3 regions of the Gottschalkia acidurici 9a genome follow, and region 2 is predicted to be linked to each of the others. Evidence: riboswitches for the same ligand, from Rfam matches in the RefSeq annotation. Region 2 holds a riboswitch; each other region holds the start of a gene.
What was found. Region 2 has a riboswitch for thiamine pyrophosphate ahead of thiW (energy coupling factor transporter S component ThiW). Riboswitches for the same ligand answer to the same signal wherever they lie in the genome.
Positions count from the first base shown of each region.

Region 1: it holds a riboswitch for thiamine pyrophosphate, as region 2 does, so the genes downstream of both, thiC (phosphomethylpyrimidine synthase ThiC) here and thiW (energy coupling factor transporter S component ThiW) in region 2, are expected to answer to the same signal.
Region 3: it holds a riboswitch for thiamine pyrophosphate, as region 2 does, so the genes downstream of both, thiS (sulfur carrier protein ThiS) here and thiW (energy coupling factor transporter S component ThiW) in region 2, are expected to answer to the same signal.

Region 1 covers NC_018664.1:606,602-609,885, forward strand. Annotated here, with positions in the region: gene pyrE (orotate phosphoribosyltransferase) at 1-124, opposite strand, end outside; gene thiC (phosphomethylpyrimidine synthase ThiC) at 136-1,443, opposite strand; TPP riboswitch at 1,578-1,674, opposite strand; gene CURI_RS14905 (2'-5' RNA ligase family protein) at 1,906-2,100, shown strand; gene CURI_RS14910 (2'-5' RNA ligase family protein) at 2,140-2,373, shown strand; gene CURI_RS02785 (phosphoglycerate dehydrogenase) at 2,427-3,284, shown strand, end outside.
Region 2 covers NC_018664.1:1,841,746-1,845,029, forward strand. Annotated here, with positions in the region: gene sdaAA (L-serine ammonia-lyase, iron-sulfur-dependent, subunit alpha) at 39-926, opposite strand; partial or broken gene sdaAB (L-serine ammonia-lyase, iron-sulfur-dependent subunit beta) at 966-1,370, opposite strand; TPP riboswitch at 1,636-1,746, shown strand; gene thiW (energy coupling factor transporter S component ThiW) at 1,885-2,379, shown strand; gene thiD (bifunctional hydroxymethylpyrimidine kinase/phosphomethylpyrimidine kinase) at 2,383-3,201, shown strand; gene thiM (hydroxyethylthiazole kinase) at 3,182-3,284, shown strand, end outside.
Region 3 covers NC_018664.1:1,261,546-1,264,829, forward strand. Annotated here, with positions in the region: gene thiH (2-iminoacetate synthase ThiH) at 1-504, opposite strand, end outside; gene CURI_RS05905 (thiazole synthase) at 526-1,296, opposite strand; gene thiS (sulfur carrier protein ThiS) at 1,301-1,501, opposite strand; TPP riboswitch at 1,625-1,725, opposite strand; SAM riboswitch class I at 1,902-2,005, shown strand; gene CURI_RS05915 (O-acetylhomoserine aminocarboxypropyltransferase/cysteine synthase family protein) at 2,080-3,284, shown strand, end outside.

The sequences.
Region 1 (3,284 bases), 1.2 Mb from region 2:
CAGGGTACTGTAGCAATCTTGCACATTGTATATATATATCACTATGTTTTCCTGATGGTAGTACAAAGTGTCCTCTTTGGAATGCTCCGAATTTTTGTAGAACTTTTAATATATCACTCTTCATAAAACTTTAGACTAATCTCTTAAAATATTAATATCTTCGCCATTTAATATCTTTTTCATATTTCTCATTGAACACATCTTTCCACACATAGTACAGCTATCTTCATGCTCTGGTGTTGACTCCGCTCTATATCTTCTAGCTTTTTCAGGATCTATAGAAAGCTCAAACATCTTTTCCCAATCTAGATCTGCTCTAGCTTTACTCATTTCATTGTCCCAATCTCTAGCACCTTTTATTCCATTTGCAATATCTGCTGCATGAGCTGCTATTTTACTAGCTATAATACCTTCTTTCATATCATCTAAATTAGGCAGTCTTAAATGTTCGGCTGGAGTTACATAGCATAAAAAATCTGCACCGTTAGATGCTGCAATTGCTCCACCTATAGCACTAGTTATATGATCGTACCCTGGAGTTATATCTGTAACTAGGGGCCCAAGTACATAGAACGGTGCTCCATGACACAATCTTTTTTCCAACATCATATTTCCTGCTATTTCATTTATAGCCATATGTCCTGGTCCTTCTATCATAACTTGTACATTTTTTTCCCAAGCTCTTTTTGTGAGCTCTCCTAATACTATAAGCTCTTCTACCTGAGATGCATCTGTAGAGTCTGCTATACTACCAGGTCTACAAGCATCGCCTAAACTTAGTGTTACATCGTACTTCTCACATATGTCTAATACTTTATCAAAATATTCATAAAAAGGATTTTCTTTCTTGTTAAGTTCCATCCAAGCAAACAATAGGCTTCCACCTCTTGATACTATATGTGTAATTCTTTTGTTCTTTTTAAATCTTTCAGCTGTAGCTTTATTTATTCCAGCATGAATAGTCATAAAATCTACACCATCTTTAGCGTGTTTTTCTACCACATTTAAGAATTCCTTCTCACTTATGTCCTGTAGTTCTTTATCATAAAACCCTACAGCATCATAAATAGGAACTGTACCTATCATGGCTTTTGAATAGTCTATAAGTCTTTGTCTAAACTCTTCTGTCTTTCCAAATGAGCTTAAATCCATTATTGCTTCTGCTTTTAGCTCTATAGATTTTTTTACCTTCTTCATCTCCAAGTCAATATTTTGACAATCTTTAGATATACCTAAGTTTACATTAACTTTAGTTTTAAGTCCTTGCCCTATTCCTTCTGGATCTAAACTTTTATGATTTTTGTTGGCAGGTATTACTACCTTACCCTCTGCAATTAATTCTCTTAGTGTTTCTAAATCCATTTGCTCCTTTTCAGCTACTATTTTCATTTCTTTAGTTAATATTCCTTTTTTAGCAGCATCCATTTGTGTTGTATAACTCATTTTATCTTCCCCCTATATTATTAAAATAAAAAAAGGCTTACCGTAGTGGTAAGCCTTTTGATTTGTTATAGACGAGTTTAATTGTATAGAAATTGTAATAAATCTTATATTTTCTATATAAATACTTTTATCGTTTATAAAATGAAAAGCTTCCCTACGATGGTACTAACCACATCAGGTTCAAAGGGTCAGGACTTAACCTTCTCAGCAAAAGCTCCCCTAGCTATATTTTCTATTTTTTATATTATCAAACTAATTATATCATAGCTTAACTATCTATACTAGGTAATTACTAAATCTTTGACGAGTACTTTATGTTTTAATATAAGCTGAATAGGAGCATCAAATGTGGATAATATTAAAGATAAAAGAGGTGATTATAATTGTCCAAATTACTTATTAATGATATTAAAAGAGTTTTCATTGCAATAGAATTTACAGAAAGCATAAAAGATTTTCTACATGGAATCTAAAAGAGGTAGCTTTACTAGTAAAGAAAACTTTCACTTAACTCTTAAATTTATTAGAGAAGTAAAAATATCTGATATAGAAAAAATAGAAGGATGCATTGATAGAGCATCTTTAAACCAAAGAAGCTTTCAATTAAAGTTAGATAAAATAGGTCAATTTTTAAGAGGAAACAAATCTGTAGTTTAGGTTGGGCTAAAATTAAATAACGATCTAGAAAAAATACATTTGAGCTTAGAGTCATTACTTGAGAAAATAGGAATTAAAAAAGAAAAAAGGAGCTTTACATCTCACATTACTCTTGGAAGACAGGTAGTATTAAATGAAGAATTTCATAAGTTAAAGGAAAAGAGCAACATAGATAGCGTAGATATAATAGTAGATAAAATTTTTTGGATGGAGAGTACTAGAATAAATGATGAACTAAAATATATACCTATTTATGTAAAGAGATTTACTTAAAACATCCTTAATGATAAAGTATTGTTAGAATCAAAAAAAAGGAGACTTTAAATATGAAAAAAGTATTACTTACATATGGATTCGAAGATGGAAAGATGGAAGAAAGAAAGTCTATCTTAGAAGATTTAGGATATAAGGTATATTACGAGGATGAATCCACATTTGAATATAAGAGCTATATGAAAGATATAGATGCATTGATGTGTCATAGCGTGTTTAAAAAGGCTGATATTAATGATTTTCCTTCTCTCAAATGGATTCAATTAACTAGCATGGGGTTTGAGCAAGTTCCTAAAGAAGAAGTATTAAAAAGAAATATAACTGTTACTAATAATAAAGGCGGGTATAGCATACCTATGGGTGAATGGGTAGTGCTTAATATTTTAGAGCTTATAAAGAATAGAAAAAGTGCTTATCAAAATCAGATGAATAAAAGATGGTATATGGACTTTTCGGTGAAAGAAGTATATAGAAAAAAGATAGCTTTTATAGGGACTGGAGACATAGCAAAAGAGTCTGTTAAGAGACTAAGTGGTTTCGGAGTAGATATATTAGGAGTCAACACAGATGGAAGAGATATAAATGGATTTGATAAATGCTTTTCAATTGATGATATAGACGATGTTTTAAAAGAAAGTGACATAGTAGTCATATGCTTACCTAATACTGATAAAACTAAACATCTTTTTAATAAAGAAAGATTATGTAAGATGAAAAAAGACGCTTATCTTATAAATGTATCAAGGGGTGCAATTATTAGTGAAGATGATTTAGTTTCACACTTAGATGGTGGAAACTTAAAAGGTGTTGCACTAGACGTGTTTGAAAAAGAGCCACTATCTAAAAAGAGTAGGTTATGGGATATTGATAGAGTAGTAATAACTTCTCATAATTCATGGATTAGCGAAATG
Region 2 (3,284 bases):
AATAAAAAACAGTCTATGTCGAGACTGTTTTCTTCTTATTAGTTTCTATCACCAAATATTTTTCTTTCTAATTCTTTACCAGTTTTAGTAGCAGCAACTCCACCAAGTGCTGTTTCTCTTAATTCCATTGGTAATGATTTACCCACTTCATACATAGCTTCTACAACTTCATCAAATGGAATTACGCTTTTTACTCCAGCCATTGCAAGGTCTGTTGATATCATAGCATTTACAACTCCTGATGAGTTACGCTTAGCACATGGTGCTTCAACTAGTCCTGCTATTGGGTCACAAACAAGTCCTAATATATTTTTAATGGCAGCAGCTCCTGCATGTAATCCTTGTTCTGGTGTACCTCCAGCCATTTCTACCATCGCAGCAGCAGCCATTGCAGCAGCAGCTCCACACTCAGCCTGACATCCACCTTCTGCACCTGAAACAGTTGCGTTAGTAGCTATTATTATACCTACTCCTGAAGCTGTAAATAGTGCATTTATTATTTCTTCTTCAGTTGATCCGTATACTTCTGCAGCTGTCAATACAGCAGCCGGTACTATTCCACACGATCCTGCCGTTGCTGAAGCACATATTTTTCCCATAGAAGCATTTACTTCTGATGATGATAAAGCCATTGCAGCTGCTTTATTAACTGTATCTCCACAAAGAGTTTTCTTACCTGACTTAATGTAGTCCATAACTCTTTTAGCATCTCCACCTATAATTCCACCAACACTTTTAACCTCTTCGTTCAATCCCTTTGTAGCAGAAGATCTCATAACTTCTAAGTTAGCTTTCATTCTATCTATTACTTGTTCTCTAGTTAATCCGTATAATTCGATTTCTCTCTCTATTGTAATTTCTGATATTTTTTTGTTATGCTTTTTAGTTAATTCAATTAACTCATGTCCATATCTAAAGTTAAACATTATCTATTGACCTCCTAAAGAGTTTTTATTTTAGTATTATAATATTTGTATATTTCCCCCACCTATAGATGATCCTAATACTTCTACTTCACTTCCATCATTCTTCGTAAATATCATCTTAACTGTATTAGGGTGCTTGTCTTCTCCTAAATCCGTAGGTATAAATTCAATATCTATGCCTTTTTCTTTAGCTATATTTAAAGCATCTCTAAGTTTCTCATCATCTGGTTCCATTCCTAGAGCTCCAGCTACTAGTGCTCTATCAGTTCCGTGACCTTTATAAGTTTCAGCAAAAGAGCCATGTAAGTAAAATTTTATAGCTTTAAAATCATCCCCAACTATATTTCTAGCCTCTTTACCTAATCTAGCTGCTCCTGCTGTGTGTGAACTTGACGGTCCTATCATTATAGGTCCAAGTATATCGAATACACTATACTCTCTCATTCTTGTGCTCTCTCCTTGTCCTTTATATTTTTACTCATACCAAGTTAAAATTTTATCATAATATATAACTAATTTCAACATCTTCCAACCGTATTTATGTATCTTTATTTCATGTCTTCCGATTAGATTATATCACACAGTTCTTGCTTTTACTAACTAATATATTGCCTTTATTCTTTATACTAAATTAATATTATTTTTCTATATTATATATATTTTTCAGTTTGCTTGATTTACATCTTTCTTAATGTTAAAATTTATATAAACTATTAATATGGGGAGCTGAATATGGTCGGCTGAGAAAAAGACCCCTAAGTCTTTGACCCTTATACCTGATCTGGATAATACCAGCGTAGGAAAATAAATAACAAAACATGCGGAAGTCTATTTTATATAAATATACTTTAGACTATTATATTTATGTTTGTCATTAAACTCCTTTAGGTATAGGATCATCTGCTCTATATCTTTAAGGAGTTTTTTATTTGCTTATAAAATAAAGGAGGGAGTTTTTTTGAAAACAAGAAAATTAGTTTTATCTTCACTACTTATTGCAATAGGAGCACTTAGTTCCAATCTAATATATATTCCTATTGGACCATCTAAATGTTTTCCTGTTCAGCACATAATAAACGTTGTTTGTGGGGTAACTTTAGGACCATTTTATGCAGTAATAAATGCATTCATAACATCTCTTATTAGAGTCTCATGGGGTACAGGCTCTCTACTTGCATTTCCTGGCAGTATGGTAGGTGCGTTTCTATCAGGTTTAGCTTTTAAATATACCAGGTCTTTAGGTGGGGCATTAATTGGCGAAGTCTTGGGTACAGGTGTCCTAGGTGCACTAATAGCATATCCTATATCTACTTTTATACTTGGTCAAAATGTTTCTGTATTCTTCTTTATAACACCTTTTATGATGAGTACTGTAGTTGGAAGTATAATTGCATATGTGGTTTTAAAAGTTCTATTATCAAAAAATAAATTTCTAAATTTCAAGGGGGTATAAATTATGAAAAATGTTTTAACTATAGCTGGATCTGATTGTTCTGGTGGAGCTGGTATTCAAGCAGATTTAAAGACCTTCTCAGCACATGGTGTATATGGGATGAGTGTTATAACTGCTATAACTGTTCAAAATACACAGGGGGTTTTTGGAATACAAGATATTACAGATGATATTATAGAAGGTCAGATTAAAGTAATATTTGAAGATATAGAAGTAGATGCAGTTAAAGTTGGAATGGTGTCTAAGGTTCCTACGATTAAGGCTATTTCAAAAAAATTAAGAGAATATAATCCTAGTAATATAGTGATAGATCCCGTTATGATTTCTAAAAGTGGATTTGACTTACTTAGTCCTGAAGCTAAAAAAGCTTTAATAGAAAATCTTCTTCCTATTGCTACAGTAGTTACTCCTAATCTTCCAGAGGCTACGGCTATAACTGGTATGGAGATTAATAATATACAAGATATGAAAAAAGCAGCTAAAATAATGCATTCTTTTGGTTGTAAAAATGTGTTAATAAAGGGTGGTCATTTAGAAGACGATGCTACAGACATATTGTTTGATGGAAATGAGTTTTATTTGTTTCATGGTGAAAGAATAGATACTAAAAACACTCATGGAACTGGATGTACACTGTCGTCTTCTATAGCGTCTAACTTAGCTCTAGGGCACGATATAATATCTTCAGTTAGAAATGCGAAAAGCTATATAAGTTTAGCAATAGAGCATTCTTTAGATATAGGTAAAGGTGTTGGCCCTACTAATCATTTTTATAGTCTATATAAGAAAGCTGGTATTTTAGATGAAGATAGAAGTCAGTAAGCTCCTATTAGAAGTTAGAAATAACAATCCTCTAGTTCACCATATTACAAATTATGTAACTGCAAATGATTGTGCAAATATAG
Region 3 (3,284 bases), 580 kb from region 2:
TGTTGAATATTCATTCTCTTCTAATGCATATATTTCTATTCCGATAGAGTTAAAATACTTCCTTAAAATATCTACACATTTACTAATATACTCTACGGAAGATATACTTTTTGCATCTCCGGTAAGTATTAATATGTGCCTAAATCCTTTAGAAGAAATTAATTTCGACTCTTTTTCAACCTCTTCAAATGTTAATTGATTTCTACCTATACTATTTACTGCATTAAACCCACAATAGACACATTGATTTGTACAATAATTGGCTAAATACATAGGAGTATACATAAGTATAGTCTTTCCGAACTGCTGAACTGTAAGTTTATGTGATAGCTGAGCCATATCCTCAAGAAAATATTCTGCTGTTGGAGAGAGTAATGCTAAGAAGTCCATAGAATTTAACTTACTTTTCTTTAAGATTTTCCTTATATCATTTTTAGTAATTTGCTTATTAAAACTTTCTAAATTGAAGTCCTTGTATTTAGAACAAATACTATAAAAACTCATAATATAACCTTCTTTATCAAATTATTCGTTTAAAAAACCTGTAAGTGGAGAAGATGCACTTGCTGTTATATTTACTTCTCCAAGTCCTGCAAGGTAAGCCTTTCTTCCAGCTTCAACCGCACTACCAAAAGCTTGAGCCATAAGTATAGGGTCATTAGATGAAGCTATAGCTGTATTTAAAAGGCAAGCATCAGCACCCATTTCCATAGCTTCACAAGCATCAGAGGGCTTACCTATACCTGCATCTACAATTACTGGAATAGGTATTTCATCTATGAGTATTCTAATTAGCTCTCTAGTCTGTATACCTCTATTTGATCCGATAGGAGAACCTAAAGGCATAACAGTAGCAGCCCCTACATTAACAAGCTCTTTTGCCACCATAAGATCTGGACTTATATATGGAAGGACTACGAATCCTTCAGATGCTAGAACTTCAGTAGCCTTTATAGTTTCATATCCATCAGGAAGAAGATATTTATTGTCTGAAATAACTTCTATTTTAATCCAATCTCCACATCCTGTTGCCCTTGCAAGTCTAGCTATTCGTATTGCTTCTTCAGCATTTCTTGCTCCAGATGTATTAGGGAGAAGTTGGATACCTTTAGGTATGTAACTTAGTATATTTTCTGAATCAGAACTAAAATTTACTCTTCTTAAAGCAACCGTAATGATTTCAGATTTAGATTTTTCCAAGACTTGTGGAATAAGCTTATCGGAAGAATATTTACCAGTTCCAACAAGCAATCTACTACTAAACTCTTTTCCACCAATTATTAGTTTATCGGACATATTATCAACCTCCTCCTACAAAGCTTAAAACTTCTAAGCTATCATTTTCTTTTAATACTGTATTAGCCCAATCTTCACTTCTAAGTACATTAAGATTATATTCAACCACTACATTATTTGGATAAAGTCCTTTGGATATTAAATAATCTAAAAGAGTTATACTTTCTTCTATAACTTCTTTCTGACCATTTATAAAAATGTTCATTTATATCACCACCTTCTAAATAAAACTCTTTAATACTGTTGAGAATACAAAAAAGGCTTACCTCTAGGTAAGCCTTATAGTATGCAAAATAATATATAGCAAAAATAATCTACTATTATAAAGTAAACTAAATATAAGCTTTCCTACGATGGTTCTAACCATATCAGGTTCAAAGGGTCAGGTTTTTAAACCTTCTCAGCCAAAAGGCTCCCCTAGCTCGATGTTATTATATTTTTCTTTATATGATTTAACACAATTATAGTTTATTATTTTATTTTTGTAAAGATATAAAAAGTAATCTCTATAATACCTATAAGAATTATAAAAAATAAAGTTGACAGAATATTATTAAGACTATATAATAATCTATAATATATGGTACATATTTGATAATAAAATATTCTTATCCAGAGAGGTGGAGGGACTGGCCCTGTGAAGCCCAGCAACCCAAGAGAATTTCTTGAAGGTGCTACATCCAGCAGGTAGGATCCTGATAGATAAGACGAAACAGAAGATTATCTTCCTACTGAACAATAGTAGGAAGATTTTTTATTATAGAAAATTAGGAGGCTAGGTAAATGGACAAAAAATTACGATTTGAAACTATACAACTTCATGGAGGGCAAACTATAGATAGAGAAGCTAAATCTAGAGCAGTACCAATTTATCAAACAGCATCTTATTTATTTGATGATACAGAAGACGCTGCAGATATTTTTGCATTAAAAAAATTCGGATATGCTTACTCTAGAACTAGAAATCCTGTGTTTGAGATATTAGGAAATAGATTAGCACAGTTAGAAGGTGGATTATCTACATTAGTAACGTCATCTGGAATGGCAGCTATAACTTATGCAATATTAGGTCTAGCAAAGGCGGGGGATGAGATAGTAGCATCATCAACTTTATACGGAGGGACAGTAACTCTTTTTAATTATACTTTTAAAGACCTTGGTATAAATGTTAAGTATTTTAATCCTGACAATTTAGATGAGCTTAGGGGAGTAATAACAGATAAAACTAAAGCAGTATTCATAGAAACTATAGGAAATCCAGAAATAAATGTATCTGATATAGAAGAAATAGCTAATATATCACATGAAAATAAAGTACCACTAATAGTAGATAATACATTTGCTACACCTTATCTTTGTAGACCGATAGAATTTGGAGCAGACATAGTAGTTCATTCACTTACTAAATTTTTAGGAGGTCATGGAACTAGCATAGGCGGGATACTAATTGATAGTGGAAAATTCAATTGGGATAACGGAAAATTCCCTCAGCTTACAGAAGCACAAGATAGATTTAAAGGAGTAAAGTTCTACGAGCAGTTCGGAGAAACTGCTTATATTACAAGAACAAGAAATACACTTATGAGTGACATAGGAGCCTGTCTATCTCCGTTTAATGGATTTCTAATTTTACAGGGAATAGAGACTCTTTCGCTTAGAATGGAAAGACACGTAGAGAATGCAAAAAAAATAGCTGAATATTTAGAAAATCATGAAAAAGTAGCATGGGTGAAATATCCTGCACTTAAAACAAATAAATATCATGAAATAGCTAAAAAATATTTGCCTAAAGGATCAGGAAGTATATTTGCTTTTGGACTTAAAGGTGGATATGAGGCAAGTAAAAAATTAATAGAATCTGTAGAGATATTTTCACATTTAGCAAATGTAGGAGATGCTAAGTCACTTATAATACATGCAGCATCAACTACACATCAACAATTAACGGAAGAAGAACAAATAGTAGCAGGTGTTTCACCAGATCTTAT